Persicimonas caeni: one gene and its partner. The protein of the gene in region 2 interacts with the protein of the main gene of each other region in a pairwise test. Links are inferred from orthologs where the notes say so. Each region holds a gene or a part of one and is shown on either strand. Other genes may lie near its edges.

Region 1 (7,121 bases), 1.4 Mb from region 2 along the record:
CGCGAGAGCGCGGCCTTTTGGCCCGACGCTCGCGTTCCGTACACCATCGACCCCAACCTGACTGATCAGGCGCGAGTGCACGACGCCATCGCGCACTGGGAGCAGCATACCCCGGTCGACTTCGTCGAGCGCACCGACGAAGCTGCCTACGTGACCTTCGCACCGCGCGACGGCGTCTGCCTGGCGACCGTCGGGCGCACGGGCTCTCAGCAGCATGTGTGGCTCGACGAGAACTGCACGACCGGCTCGGTGATCCACGAGATTGGGCACACGGTGGGGTTGTGGCACGAGCAATCGCGCGCCGACCGCGATGACCACGTGCGCATCCTCTGGGAGAATATCCCCGACGACAAGCATTACGCCTTCGAGACCTACGCCGATAAGGGCTACGGCGGACTCGACATCGGTGCGTACGATCTCGGCTCGATCATGCACTACGACTCGTACGCCTTCTCCGAAAACGGCGAGCCGACGATCGTGCGCCGCTCGGATGGCTCGACGTTCAGCAGCAATCGCTCGGGACTGAGCGCCGGAGACATCGCCGGCATCGAGAAGATGTACGGAAGCTTCGACGGCACGTTCGCCGACGACGACGGCAATCCCCACGAACCGGCGATCGAGGCCATCTACCGCGAGGGCATCACCCAGGGGTGCGAGGGAGGGCTTCGCCCGCTGTACTGCCCCAGCGCGGAGGTCACGCGCGGCCAAATGGCGGTCTTCTTGAGCCGCGCGCTCTCCCTTCCGGCTGCCGGCCGAGACTACTTCTCTGACGACGATGGCGCCTGGTTCGAAGCCGACGCAAACCGCCTCGCCGAAGCCGGCATCTCCCACGGATGCGGCAACGACGGCTTTTGCGGCAACGATCCCATCACGCGCGGCCAGATGGCGGCGTTTTTGGACCGCGCGTTCGGCTTTCCCGAGTCGAGCCGAGACTATTTCTCCGACGACGACGGTGAGTTCTGGGAGCAAAACGCCAACAACATCGCCCAGGCGGGGGTGACGCTCGGGTGTGGTGGTGGCCGTTACTGTGGCGATTCACCCGTGACCCGTGACCAGATGGCGTCCTTTCTGGCGCGCGCGCTCGACTTGCTCTGAGTCGATCCATCGAGCGCCTCGAGCTGCCCAAAAATTTGTTATCCCCCGGGCATCCTGTTACCCCTTGGAGTTGCTGTTTCGACAATGAAAGGAGATTTGAGATGAACTGGAAGTATGCATTTGCAGTTGGTTGTGCGTTGAGCCTCGCGATCACCGGTTGTGGTGATGATGGTGGTGGCGGAGGCGGTGGCGGAGGTGGTGGCGGAGAAACGCAGACCTACGCCGAATTCACCCAGTCCGCTCAAGATGAGTATGTGGACCTGCTCTGCACGGCGATCTACGACTGCCCCGAAAAGCAGGCTCCCTTCTACATCGCCTACCTCGGGCGCTACGCCGACAAGCAGGAGTGCCAAGCAAACCTGGCTGACTTGTTCATGGCCGATGCTGGTGAAGATAGCACCGCCGTGGCCATCGATGCCGGCCGCATCGAGTTTGACTCTGCCAAGGCCACCGAGTGTCTGAACTCGATTCGCTCGTTCGCCTCGAGTTGCCCGGCGATCACCGACGTTCAGTCGGCGGTCGAGGCCGGCGGGGCCTGCGAAGCCATGTTTATCGCCCAGCAGGCCGAAGGAGATCCGTGCCTGACTGACGAGGCGTGCCAGACGGGCTATTGCGACTACAGCGCCACCGACGCCTGCTACGGTCAGTGCGCGCCCCAGCCGACGATGGCTCAGGAAGGCGAGTCGTGTGACGAACTCGACTGTGCCGATGGCCTGGCGTGCGTGTACGACCAGCAGACCTACGAAGGCACCTGTGTGGCCGAGCAATCGCGCGCTGAAGGCGAAGCCTGCGACTTCCAGTACAACCTGTGCCAGCAGGGGCTGGTGTGTGGAATCGAGTCGACCTGTGTGGCATCGGTCAGCTACGCGGCGGCGGGCGCTTCGTGCAGCGCCGGCGAGATGTGTGGGCCCGGTTCGACCTGCGTGGACGGCACCTGTGCGCCCCACTTGGCCGCGGGCGAGGCTTGTCAGCAGTCGATGCAGTGCAAGCCGGGGCTGTGGTGCGACGCCGAGGGCAGCGGCAACTGCGAACAGCCGCGCGCCGAGGGCGAGTCGTGTGAGGGCGGCGCCGAGTGTGCCGACGGCCTGAGCTGCTCGTACAGCGCCGAGTCGGCGACGTGCGTCGCAGAGACGGGCGGCGAGACCTGCGAGATCCCCGCAGACGGCGGCAGTGACGCCGACGCCGGTTCCAGCGAAGCAGACGCCGGCATGTAAGCCAACGTGTTCCGCTAGACCAACCCGCTAGACCCCAAAAAGCCCCCGCCGGATATCGCATCCGGCGGGGGCTTTTGGCGTTCTACATCGTCGGGATTCTCACAGCATATTGACCGGGTCGACGTCGACCACGATACGCACGTCGCGGTGCTGCGACTTGTTGGGCTCGAAGTGGGCCACGCCGTTGAGCATGGCGATGGCCAGCTTGCGCACGTCGGCGCGTGAGCGGCTCTTGAGCAGGATTTGCCAGCGCGACTTGCCCTTGAGGCGGCTCAGGGGCGCCATGGCCGGGCCCAGCATAAAGACGCTCTGGCCGAGCTTCTCGTCTTGGCGCAGCACGCGCCTGGCGGCGGTGGCGTAGTCGCGGGCGGCCTGGATGCAGCGCCCCTCGCTGGCCGCCTCGAACTTGATGGCGATGAGGTGGCCGAAGGGCGGGTAGGCGAGCTCGCGGCGAAGGGCGAGCTCGCGCTCGGAGAACGAGGCGAAGTCGTGCTCGCGCGCGGCCTGCAGGCTGTAGTGCTCGGGGTTGTACGTCTGGATATAGACCCGCCCCGGATCTTCGCCGCGCCCGGCGCGTCCGGCCACCTGCGTGAGCAGCTGGAAGGTGCGCTCGGCGGCGCGAAAGTCGGGAAAGTTCAGGCTCATATCGGCCATGATCACCCCGACGGTGATCACGCCGGGAAAGTCGTGGCCCTTGGTGACCATCTGGGTGCCCACCAGCAGGTCGATCTCGCCGTGGCGGAACGCCTTGATGGTGCGTCGCAGGTTCTTTCCGCCGCTGGTGTCGCGGTCGAGCCGGGCGATATTGGCGCGCGGGAAGAGCTCGTTGAGGTGGCCCTCGAGTTTCTCGGTGCCGGTGCCCCGCCGGTTGATCTTCTGGTCGCCACACTCCGGGCACGACTCGGGCATGCGAATCGAGTAGTCGCAGTGGTGGCAGCGAAGCGACTCTTGGCGGCGGTGGTAGGTCAGCGAGACGTCGCAGTTGACGCACTCGAAGACGTGGCCGCACGCGTGGCAGATGACGCACGGCGAGAAGCCTCGCCGGTTGAGGAACAAGATCGCCTGCATCTCTTCGGCGAGCGTGTCCTGGACGGCGCCGACGAGCTGGTAGGAGAGCACGTCGGAGGGGCCGGGCGGGGCACCGTCGTTGTCGCGCAGGTCGACGATGTCGACCTCGGGCATCGGCCGGTCGGCCACGCGGTCGGGCATCGGCAGGTACTTGAGCCGGCCGCTCTTGGCGTTGTGGTACGACTCCAGCGACGGCGTGGCGCTGCCCAGGACCACCCGCGCGTTCTCGAGCTTGCCGCGCACCAGCGCCATGTCGCGGGCGTGGTAGCGCGGGCCCTCGCCCTGCTTGAAGCTCGTGTCGTGCTCCTCGTCGACGACGATGATGCCCAGGTTGGTCAGCGGGGCGAACAGTGCCGAGCGCGCGCCGATGACGATCTCGACCTCGTCGCGCTTGATGCGCCGCCACTGGTCGAATTTCTCCGCCGGGGTCAGCCCCGAGTGCAACACGGCGATCTTCTCGCCAAAGTGGCCGCGAAAGACGGCCACGAATTGCGGGGTCAGCGCGATTTCGGGCAGCAGGACCAGCGCGCGGTTTCCCTGCTCGATCTCGGCGCGGATGGCGCGCACGTACACCTCGGTCTTGCCGCTTCCGGTGACCCCGTGGAGCACGAAGCCTTGGAACGAGTTGGCCTGTCGCGCCGTGCCGATCGCCTGCAGGGCTTGTTGCTGGTCGAGGGTCAGCACGTGCTCTTCGGGCTTTCTGACCGGCTCCTGCTCGAAGGGGTCGCGGTAGACCTCCTCCTCCCAGACGCGAATGAACCCACGCTCCTCCAGGCCGCTCAGGCTGCTGTACGGGCTCGAAATTGACTCGCGGATATCAGTGAGCGACACGCTCTCTTCGCCCTCGAGCATCTCGAGGATGCGCGCCTGCTTGCTGCCGATGCGGTCGTCTTCGCCGGGCGGGTCGACCACCTGATAGAACTTCTCGGTGCGCACTTTGACGCGCGCGTCCTTCTCCTCGTAGGAGACCTCGACGAACCCGGCCGTCTCCAGGTCGGACAGTCGCCGGAAGGTCATCCCCTTGATCCGCTCTTTGATGTCTTTGACCGCGACCGGCTCGTCGCTCTCCTCGAGGATGGCCGCCGCGGCCTTCAGGTCGTCGTCGTGGACGGTCGCCGAGCTCGCCCCGTCGACGAGCCGGTAGTGCTTCATGCCCTCGAGGCGCACAAACGACGGCAGGGCCAGGCGCGCGACCTGCCCGATAGGGGCGAGGTAGTAGTCGGCGATGAACTTCAAGAACTGCACGCCGCGCTCGTCGAGCAGGGGCTCGGTGTCGACCAGATCGACGATGTCGCGCACCTTCGAGGCGATCGACTCGTCCTCGAGCGTCTCGTCGACCGAGACCACCAGACCGGTCTTCGAGCGGTTTCGAAACGGCACCTGCACGAGGTGGCCGGGCTCGATCAAACCGTCGAGTTCGTCCGGGATCGCGTAGGTCAGCGCGGTGAATAGGGGGATGTCTACGGCGACTTGGGCGTACACGTGTCAGCGGGAAAATCGGGGGAGATGAGCGCCCCCCGAGACTAGTTGACCCGCGCCCGGGACGCAATCGCCGCGGCGGGATTTCTGCGCCGTCGCGTCCATAATTCAAGAGGGCGGCGTCGAACGCGAAGGCCGCCCGTCGACAAGCGGCTTTCCTTCCCGATTCGAGGGGTTTAGCGGTGCAAGAAGATCGCATCTCCGAGTACGCGGCCTGCGCCCAAGAGGCGGGGCTGCACTACGTGACCGAGACCACGCCCGGCTACGAGCGCAAGCGGTGGGGGCGCGGGTTTACCTACATGACCGAGGACGGCAGCCACCTGCACGACGAGGCCGAGAAGGCGCGCATCAAGGCGCTGACGATCCCGCCCGATTGGACCGACGTGTGGATCGCCGCCAACCCCGACGCGCATGTGCAGGCGACAGGGCGAGACGCCGCCGGGCGCAAGCAGTATATCTACCACCCGCGCTGGGAGGAGGTGCGCCGGCGGGTCAAATTCGACCACCTGGTCCAGTTCGCGCGCAAGCTCCCGGCCATCCGCGAGGCGTGCGACCGGGCCATGCGCGCCAATGAGGTGGGCCGCGAGCGGGCGCTGGCCGTGGTGATCACGCTGCTCGATCGCACGCTGCTGCGCATAGGCAACGAGCAGTACCTGCGCGAGCACGGCTCGCACGGGCTGGCCACGCTCTTTGCCGAGCACGTCGAGGTCAACACCACCAGCGTGCGCTTCGAGTTCGTCGGAAAGTCCGAGGTCGAGCACGAGATCGTGGTGCGCGACCGGCGCCTGTCGCGCCAGGTGCGCCGGCTGCACGAGACGCCCGGCGAGCGCGTCTTCACCTACCTCGAAGACGGCAAGACGCGCCGGGTGACCGCCGACGAGGTCAACGCTTATCTCGAAGAGATTTGCGGCATGGAGTGCTCGACCAAGGACTTCCGCACGTGGGGCGCGACGCGCAGGTTCACCGAGTTCTTGCTGGAGTACGGACCGCCCGAAGACGCCGACGAGCGCGACGAGATGCTGCGCGAAGCGGTGCGCCAGACGGCCCAGGCGCTGGGCAATACAGAGACGGTATGTCGTGATTACTACTTACACCCCGATGTGGTCGACGCCTACGATGGTGGGCGGTTCTGGCCACATTGGGAGGCCTTCGAGGCCGCCTCGCAACAGGGCGCGGTGGCCGACGAAGGGTTGTCGCAGGTCGAACGGTTTGTTGTGTGGCTCGCGGAGAACGAGCGTGGTGAAGGGGATTGAGGTTATGCGGTTATTGCGTGCAGTTTTGGTCGTATTGGTAGCGTCGGGGCTTGTTGGGCTTGGGCTGGTCGGCTGTGACGAGGTGGACCAGGAGCGCGTCGAGCAGGGGCGCGAGTCGCTCGAGAAGGCCGGTGAGGCGCTCAAACGGGCGGGCAAGTCGGTCAAGGAGACGGCGACCAACGTGGTTCTGCCGCCCCGCCAAGAGGAGCAACTCGGCGACCGCATGGCTCGCCAGGTGCTCGCCGAGTCACAGCCGGTGACCGGCTCTCCGGTGTCTCGCTATGTTTCGCAGCTCGGCCAGAAGGTGGTCGCCGCGGCCGAGGGACGCCCCGAGGGCATCGACTACGACTTTCACGTCATCCGCAGCCCCGAGATCAACGCCTTTGCCATCCCCGGCGGGCATATCTTCGTGACCACCGGCTTGCTCCAATCCGCCGAGACCGAGGCCGAACTCATCGCCGTGCTCGGCCACGAGGTCGCCCACGTCACCCAGCGCCACATCGCCGAGCGCATGGTGGCGGTCTACGGCATCTCCACGCTCACCAGCCTGGCGTTGGGCGAAGAGGCCGGCATGCTCGAGCAGATGGCCATCGACCTGCTCGCCCAGGGCTACTTGCTCAAGCACAGCCGCGACGACGAGCGCGAGGCCGACGAGGTGGGCATGGAGTTCGTGGTCGACGCCGGCTACTCGCCCAGCGGCTACGTCGCCTTCTTCGAGCGTCTCGCCAAGCAGCCCCAGCCGCCGGCCATTCTGTCGTCGCACCCGAACCCCGAAGAGCGCGCCCAAAACGCGCGCCAGGCCATCGAGAGGCTCGACCAGGCGGTGGTCGAGCGCGACGTGCACCGGCAACGATACCAGGAGATGACATCTTCGCTGTGAGTCTAAGTGCAAGCACACCACTTCTGTGACTTACGAGAAGCGCCTGCTCCGGTGAGCCTCCGTGACAGTTGCAGCCGTTCTTGGTTCTTGGTTCTTGGTAAGGACGTCGAAGCATCGACCAAGAACCAAGAA
Region 2 (6,850 bases):
AAGTAGACGAAGGCGCGTCATCGCGGCACCTCGAAAAGGGTGAATGGTCAGTCAGATGGGGTGGAGAGTACAGGAGAGAGGACGGAAGATTCAAGTCACGGGGACGGGGACGGCCACGGTCACGGGGACGTAAACGTGATCGTGATCGTGATCGTGATCGTAATCGTAATCGTGATCGTAATCGTGATCGTAATCTTGCTCGTCCCCCCCACCCCCAACCGAAATGCGCGCCGGTTTAGCCTCGTTACACCCCACGAAGCACGTTGATAACTCGACCCCCGTTCGGTAGGGTGGGCGCATCGTCAAGCATTCAAACGTGGTCAGGAGTCGATAGAATGGGCAAACGCTGGGAACCGCTCGAGAAGTACTCGTCGTGGCGCAAGATTTCGGTCGGCATGTGGAAAACCCCCGCAGATCCGACGATCTACGGGTTCGAAACCGTCGACGTCAGCCGCCTGGTGCCGTATCTCGAAGAAGTGTCGCGCGTCAGCGGCACCAAGGTCGGCGTCGCCGCCTATTGCGCCAAGTTGATGGCGACGGTCTTCGAAGAGTATCCCGACCTCAACGTGGTCATGGTGGGCAAAAAGGTGCACCGCCGAAAGACCATCGACATCTTCTGTCAGGTCGCCGTGGGCAACGAAAAGGCGAGTCAGGCCGACCTGAGCGGCATCAAGCTCGCCGAGGCCGACAAGATGGACCTGGTCGAGATCGCCAAGAAGCTCGGCTCGCGCGCCGAAGACGTGCGCACCGGCCAAGACGCCGAGATGGAGAAGACCAAGTCGATGGTCGACGTGGTCCCGCCCTGGTTGATGGGCGGCGTGCTCAAGGTCGTCGACTTCTTGACGTTCAACGTGCCCTTCGACCTCGACAAGCTGGGCATCCGCAGCGACCCCTTCGGCAGCGCGATGGTCACCTCGGTCGGCCAGTTCAACATCAAGCAGGGCTTCGCGCCGCTGGTGCCCGCCAGCCGCGTGCCGTTGGTGGCGCTCCCGGGCGTGTTGCACAAGGCGCCGTTCGTCACCGAGAACGGCGACGTCGAAGCGCGCGACGCGCTGACGGTCTCGTGCACCTTCGACCACCGCGTCTACGACGGCTACCAGATCGGGCGCATCGTCGACGTCATCCGCGACGTGTTGATGTATCCGACTCGATATTATCCCGAGCCGGAGCACTGGGCGACGCCGGACACCGAACCCGCGCAGTCGCCGCGGCCCGAAGATCGCGAAGCGAAACCTGCCCCGGCCGAATAAAATGAGATCTGCAGGTCTCTTCAAACTTCTGGTCGTCGCGCTGTTGGCGTTTGGCCTCGGATATACGGCCTGCTCGGACAATACGGGCAACCAATCCAACGAGACGAACAACACCCTTACCGACGTCTCCACGCCGGACGCCACCGATGCGTCCGGCGCGTGCACGCCCGGCGAGGCCGAGTGCACTTCGCTCGCCTCGCGGCAGGTGTGCAAGAGCGACGGCAGCGGCTTTCGCGACGAGGTCTGCCCCGCCGACCAACGCTGCCACCCCGACTCGGGCGAGTGCACCGACAAAGTCTGCAACCCGGGTGAGTTTCAAAGCTGCACCGACGAAGGTCTGCAGCGCGTATGCAACGCGAGCGGCACCGCCATCGTCGAGACGCTTTGCCCGGGCGACGCCCCCTGCACCGACGGCGCGTGCGAAGCGCCCGAGTGCAGCCCCGGCACCAACCGCTGCGTCGACCGCCGCCAGCTCGAGGTCTGCAACGAGGCGGGCGCCTTCGTGCCCGGCGAGCCGTGCCCCATTGGCACCGAGTGCTTCAACGGCGCCTGCGAAGAGCTGTGCGAGCTCAATAAAAAGGTCTCGAGCTATATCGGCTGCGAGTATTGGTCGGTCGACCTCGACAACTACGACGACGCGCTCAGCCAGCCGCACGCGATCGTGGTCACCAACCCCAACCCCGAGAGCGAAGCGCGCGTCACGCTCAGCGAGGGCTTTACCGACCGACAGCTTATCAGCGCTCCCGACGGCACGCGCTACGACCTGGTGATCCCGCCGGGCGAAGCGCGCATCTACTCGGTGCCGACCGGTTTCGACCACTCCGGCACGCGCCGCCTCCAAGACAAAGCGATCCGGCTGACCAGCAGCGTCCCGGTCATCGCCTACCAGTTCAACCCGCTCAACAACGTCGACGTCTACTCGAACGACGGCACGCTGCTCATCCCGACGAACTCGGTGGGAAGCGAGTACTGGGCACTGAGCTGGTATTACCGCGGCGGTCGCGCCCGCATTCGCGGCTTTTTGACGATCGTCAACTCCCACGGCAACCCCAACCGGGTGCGCGTGACCCCGTCGGCCCAGGTCATCCAGGGCCCGGGCATCGAGCAGATCGAGCCTGGCGAGACGCGCGTCTTCGACCTGGCTCCCGGCGAGTCGATCAACCTCGAGACATCGGGCGCCGAGCTCGACGCCGCGATCGAAAGCGGCTGCCTGGCCACGCGCGAAGGCCCGCCCGAGCAGGTCACGCCCTGCCCCGACCTGACCGGCACCCACATCGACGCCGACATGCCGATCACGGTCTTCGGCGGCCACCAGTGCGCCAACGTGGTCAAAGACATCGACCGCTGCGACCACATCGAGTCGATCATCTTCCCGGTGTCGTCGTGGGGTAAGAATTACGTCGGCGCCAAGTTCAGCCCCCGCGCCGACGGCATCACCGCCGAGCCCGACGTGTGGCGAGTCATCGCCGCCGAGGACGGCACGATCATCCAGACCGACCCCGAGATCCCGGGCGTCCACGGCCGCACCATCGACGCCGGCGAGTGGCGCCAATTCGAGGCGCACGGCAGCTACCAAAACTTCCAGCTCGTCTCCAACAAGCCCGTCATGCTCGCCCAATACATGGTCGGCTCCAACTGGACCGGCATCCCACGCGAGTGCGACGAGGGCATCGACGCCCAAAACCCCACCGGCATCGGCGACCCGGCCATGTCACTGGCCGTGCCCGTCGATCAATTCCGCACCGACTATATCGTGCTGACGCCCGAGGCCTACGACGAGGACTACATCAACCTCATCGTCCCCGCCGGCCAGCAGGTACGCCTCGACGGCGAGCCTGTCCCCGACGACCAATGGACCACGGTCGGCCAGCGCGGCAACTTCGATATCGCTCAAATTCGTGTGGAGGACGGCTTCCACCGCCTGGAGGCGGACGCGCCGTTCGGCGTGATCAGCTACGGGTATGACTGCCACGTCTCCTATGCGTACCCGGGCGGGTTGAACTTGGAGACGGTCGAAGATCGTCTCGAATAGGAAAAACGCGCATTAAGCCAACATCTTCCTCTCCGCCCGTAGCAAAGCGGAGGGAAGGAGAGGACCGAGGAGAGGGACCGAGGGAGAGGCTCTTTTGCCGTTTCTTTTTCCTCCTCCTGGATCCTCCTCCACTTCGCTTCGCTCGCGGAGGAGGGCGCCCCTCCTCGGTCCTCCCCACCCGCACAAAGCGCGGGCGGGGAGGAAGATGTCGATTTAGCGAACTCTGTTCGCAGTTCGCTCCCCGTCCGCAAAAAGCGCGGGCGGGGAGGAAGATGTCGATTTAGCGAACTCTGTTCACCATTCGGGGTTGCTTAGAACGGAATGTCGTCGTCATCGAACGACTGGTCGAAATCACTCTCGACCTGCGGGCGGCTCTGGTTGAAGCCGCCGCCTCCGCCGCCGCCGCCACCCGAGTAGCCGCCGCCTCCGCCGCCGTTGCCGCCGGACAGGAAGGTGACGTTCTGGGCCACGATCTCGGTGGTGTAGCGCTTGTTGCCGTCGTTGTCTTGCCACTCGTTGGTCTGGATCCGACCTTCGACGTAGACCTGACGGCCCTTGCTCAAGTACTTGGCGCAGTTCTCGGCGGTGTTGCCGAAGACGACCACGCGGTGCCATTCGGTGCGCTCTTGGGACTGACCGCTCTTGTCCGTCCAACGCTCGTTGGTGGCGATGCGCAGGTTGGCCACCGGGGTGCCCGACTGCGTGTAGCGGACCTCGGGATCGGCGCCGAGGTTTCCGATGATAATCGCTTTATTGACGCTCATTGTTTTCTCCTTATCTATCCTGCCCAGGCTCACCCCGAGCAGGTGGAAGTCCATGTGACGCGTTTATGGTAACGTGCCTTAGCTATTTTGCAACAACCACTGAACACCTGTTCTGTGGTCATACGATCATTTTCAGAACTGCCGGAGGATCGTGAGCCGACAAGGCTCTACCAATGCCCTCATATATGTTATCGGCAAAAAGTGCTAATTCGTTGCGTGGTTTTTTGCGCTTTGTCAGGAAATCCCTGTTAGCACATGATGCTGGAGGGATGCAGTGAAGATTTTTTGTGCGTGCTCTGTTCTGTTTTTTTGAGGCGTAGCGTCGTGGCGCCCCCCATCCGCCTCGCGCTAAACAGCGCGCTCGGCACCTTCCCCACGGGGGAAGGGATGCCCCTGCGAAAAGCTACGTGGTTCAGGCACGCAAGGAAATCCCTTACCCTGTGGGGAAGGTGCCCGTAGCGAAGCGAAGGGCGGATGGGGGTCCCCAACAACCCAAACGTTAATAACCCTATGTCCTTCCTAGACAAACTCAGCGAACGCGTCGGCGGTTTCCTCGACGAAGTCTTCTTGCCCGAAGACGTCGCCCACGCGCTGCACAAGGCGTCTCAGGCGATGCAGCGCGAGGACTACGACGCGGCGTTGCGCATCCTCTATAGAACGCACGCCGAGCACCCCGACTTCCACCGCACGCACCACATGATCGGGATGTGCCACTTCCATCAGGAGAAGTTCGACGAGGCCCTGTCGGCCTTCGATCGGGCGGTCGAGCAGCGCGAGGAGGCGGTCAGCCACCTCTACGCGGGGCTGTCGGCCGAGCAGTTGGGCAACGCGCACGAGGCGCAGGTGCACTTCCGAAGAGGACTCGAGCTGTCCGACGCGGCCGAACTCGAGTTCGACCTGCTCTTCGGGCTGGGACGCGTGTATCTGGCGCAGGGACGTGCTGACAAGGCGGTGCGGGAGCTCAAAAAGGCGGTCAAGGCGCGCCCCGACCAGTCGGAGGCGACCGTGCTACTCGCCCGGGCGCTCCTGCAGCGCTCGAAGCTCGACGAGGCTCGCAAGGTGCTCGAGCGGCCGGGCGCGCGCAGCGCGGGTCAACCGGCGTTGATCTTGCGCGGCGAGATCGAGGAGGCGCGCGGTCACCACGGCCAGGCACGCGAGGCCTACGACAAAGCGCTCGAGTGGGAACCGAACCACCTGATCGCGCTGATCGGCGTGGCGCGAACGAGCCTGGCGCTGGGCGACCACCGCCGGGCCAACGAGTGCTCGCTGCGTGCGCTCGAAGAGGCTGACGAGGAGCAACTCCCCGAGATCCATACGCTGCTCGGGCGCGTCAACGAGGCGGTCGAAAACCGCCAGCGCGCCCTCGAATGCTATCGAAACGCGCTGCATCTCGACGCGCGGCGCCCGCAGGCGCATCTGGGCGCCGGGAGGATCTTGCTCGAGCGCGGCGACGCGGAGACGGCGCGCGAGCACTTCCAGGGAGTGCTCGAGATGGGTGGTGACGACCCGACAATGCGTCGAGAGGCGCTCGTTGGCTTTGCCAAAGCCAACCTCGCCGGGGGCGATTTGGCCGGCGCCCGCCGACTGATCGACGAGGTGCTCCAGGAGCAGGACAAGCCGTCCCCCGAAGCGCTGCACTTGCTCGGGCAGGTCGCGCTCGAGTCGGGCGACCCCGCCGAAGCGGTCGTCGCCTTCGAGGAAGCCGTGCGTGCGGCCGGCGAGCGGCGCGTCGACGCGGTCGAGGCCGACCTTCGTCGTGCCCTGGGTGAACTCACGTTCGACTGGGAGTTGCCCGAGCGGCTCGACGACTCGACCGACGTGGTCGAGGTGTTGCGACAGCTTCGCGACTTCGTCGCCTCCGACCCGCGCATCGACCACTTCTCGGCGCGCGTCCAGCAGATGCTGGCCACGCTCAACTCGCCTTTGTCGGTCGCCATCGTCGGAGAGTTCAACGCCGGTAAGTCGACGCTCCTGAACGCGCTCATCGGCGAAGAGGTCGTCCCCATGGGCGTGTTGCCGACCACGGCGCACACCTGCTTTATCCAGTACGGACCCCGTAAGTCGGCGCGGGTGGTGCGCAAAGACGGCGAGGTCACCGAGGTCAACCTCGAGGAGGCCAAGCGCCAGATGAAGACCGACGCCGACGACATCGACCACCTCGAGTACGTCTATCCGCACCCCGACCTTCGCTCGGTCGAGTTCTGGGACACGCCCGGCTTCAACGCGCTCGAAGACGCTCACGAAGAGACCGCCAGCCGCGCGCTCGAGGAGGCCGAGGCGATTCTGTGGGTCCTCGACGCCAACCAGGCGCTCTCCCACAGCGAGTTCGAACAGATCGAAAAGGTCCCCAACGGACGCGAGCGTCTGCTCGTCTTGCTCAACAAGATCGACCGGCTGGGACCGGCCGACTCGCGCGGCCCGCAGGTCGAAGAGCTCGTCGACTATGTCGAGGAGAACGCTTCTGCGCGCATCGCCGGCTGTTTTCCGATGACCGCCAAGGAGGCGCTCGCCCACCGTACGGCGCCCGAGGACGAAGCCGACGCCGAGGCACTCGCTGACACTGGCTTCGAAGCGTTTCGCGACTTCTTGGAGTCGCGCATCATCGAGCGCTCGGGGCGCATCAAGACGCTCGAGATCGCACGCCAACTCCACGATCTGGTCGGCGACATGACCGAGTTTCAACGAGCGCTCGTCGACAAATACGACCAGCTCGGCGGCGAGGCCGCGTCACTGCGCGGCTGGCTCGACGAACTCGCCGACGAACGCCCCGAGAAGCACGCCAAAAAGGAGGCGCGCGCCCTCGA

Evidence for each region.
Region 1: the proteins of FIV42_RS09065 (region 2) and priA interact in binary tests that used the Escherichia coli proteins (3 or more experiments, as listed by UniProt). The link is inferred for Persicimonas caeni from one-to-one orthologs.

The regions. Positions count from the first base shown.
Region 1 is NZ_CP041186.1:1,008,867-1,015,987, reverse strand. What follows is about bases 2,135-5,170. They hold priA (primosomal protein N'), read right to left. Parts: upstream 4,860-5,170; coding sequence 2,409-4,859; downstream 2,135-2,408. Other genes in these bases: FIV42_RS03810 (DNA topoisomerase IB), read left to right, coding at 5,039-5,170; FIV42_RS03820 (hypothetical protein), read left to right, coding at 2,135-2,309. In the rest of the region: FIV42_RS03825 (M12 family metallopeptidase), read left to right, coding at 1-1,095; more of FIV42_RS03820, read left to right, coding at 1,197-2,134; more of FIV42_RS03810, read left to right, coding at 5,171-6,109; FIV42_RS03805 (M48 family metallopeptidase), read left to right, coding at 6,114-6,989.
Region 2 is NZ_CP041186.1:2,446,137-2,452,986, forward strand. The notes cover bases 2,321-5,085. They hold FIV42_RS09065 (single-stranded DNA-binding protein), read right to left. Parts: upstream 4,047-5,085; coding sequence 3,594-4,046; downstream 2,321-3,593. Other genes in these bases: FIV42_RS09060 (IgGFc-binding protein), read left to right, coding at 2,321-3,282; FIV42_RS09070 (tetratricopeptide repeat protein), read left to right, coding at 4,557-5,085. In the rest of the region: FIV42_RS09050 (hypothetical protein), read right to left, coding at 1-21; FIV42_RS09055 (2-oxo acid dehydrogenase subunit E2), read left to right, coding at 336-1,250; more of FIV42_RS09060, read left to right, coding at 1,252-2,320; more of FIV42_RS09070, read left to right, coding at 5,086-6,850. UniProt on the Escherichia coli protein: Plays an important role in DNA replication, recombination and repair. Binds to ssDNA and to an array of partner proteins to recruit them to their sites of action during DNA metabolism. Acts as a sliding platform that migrates on DNA via reptation.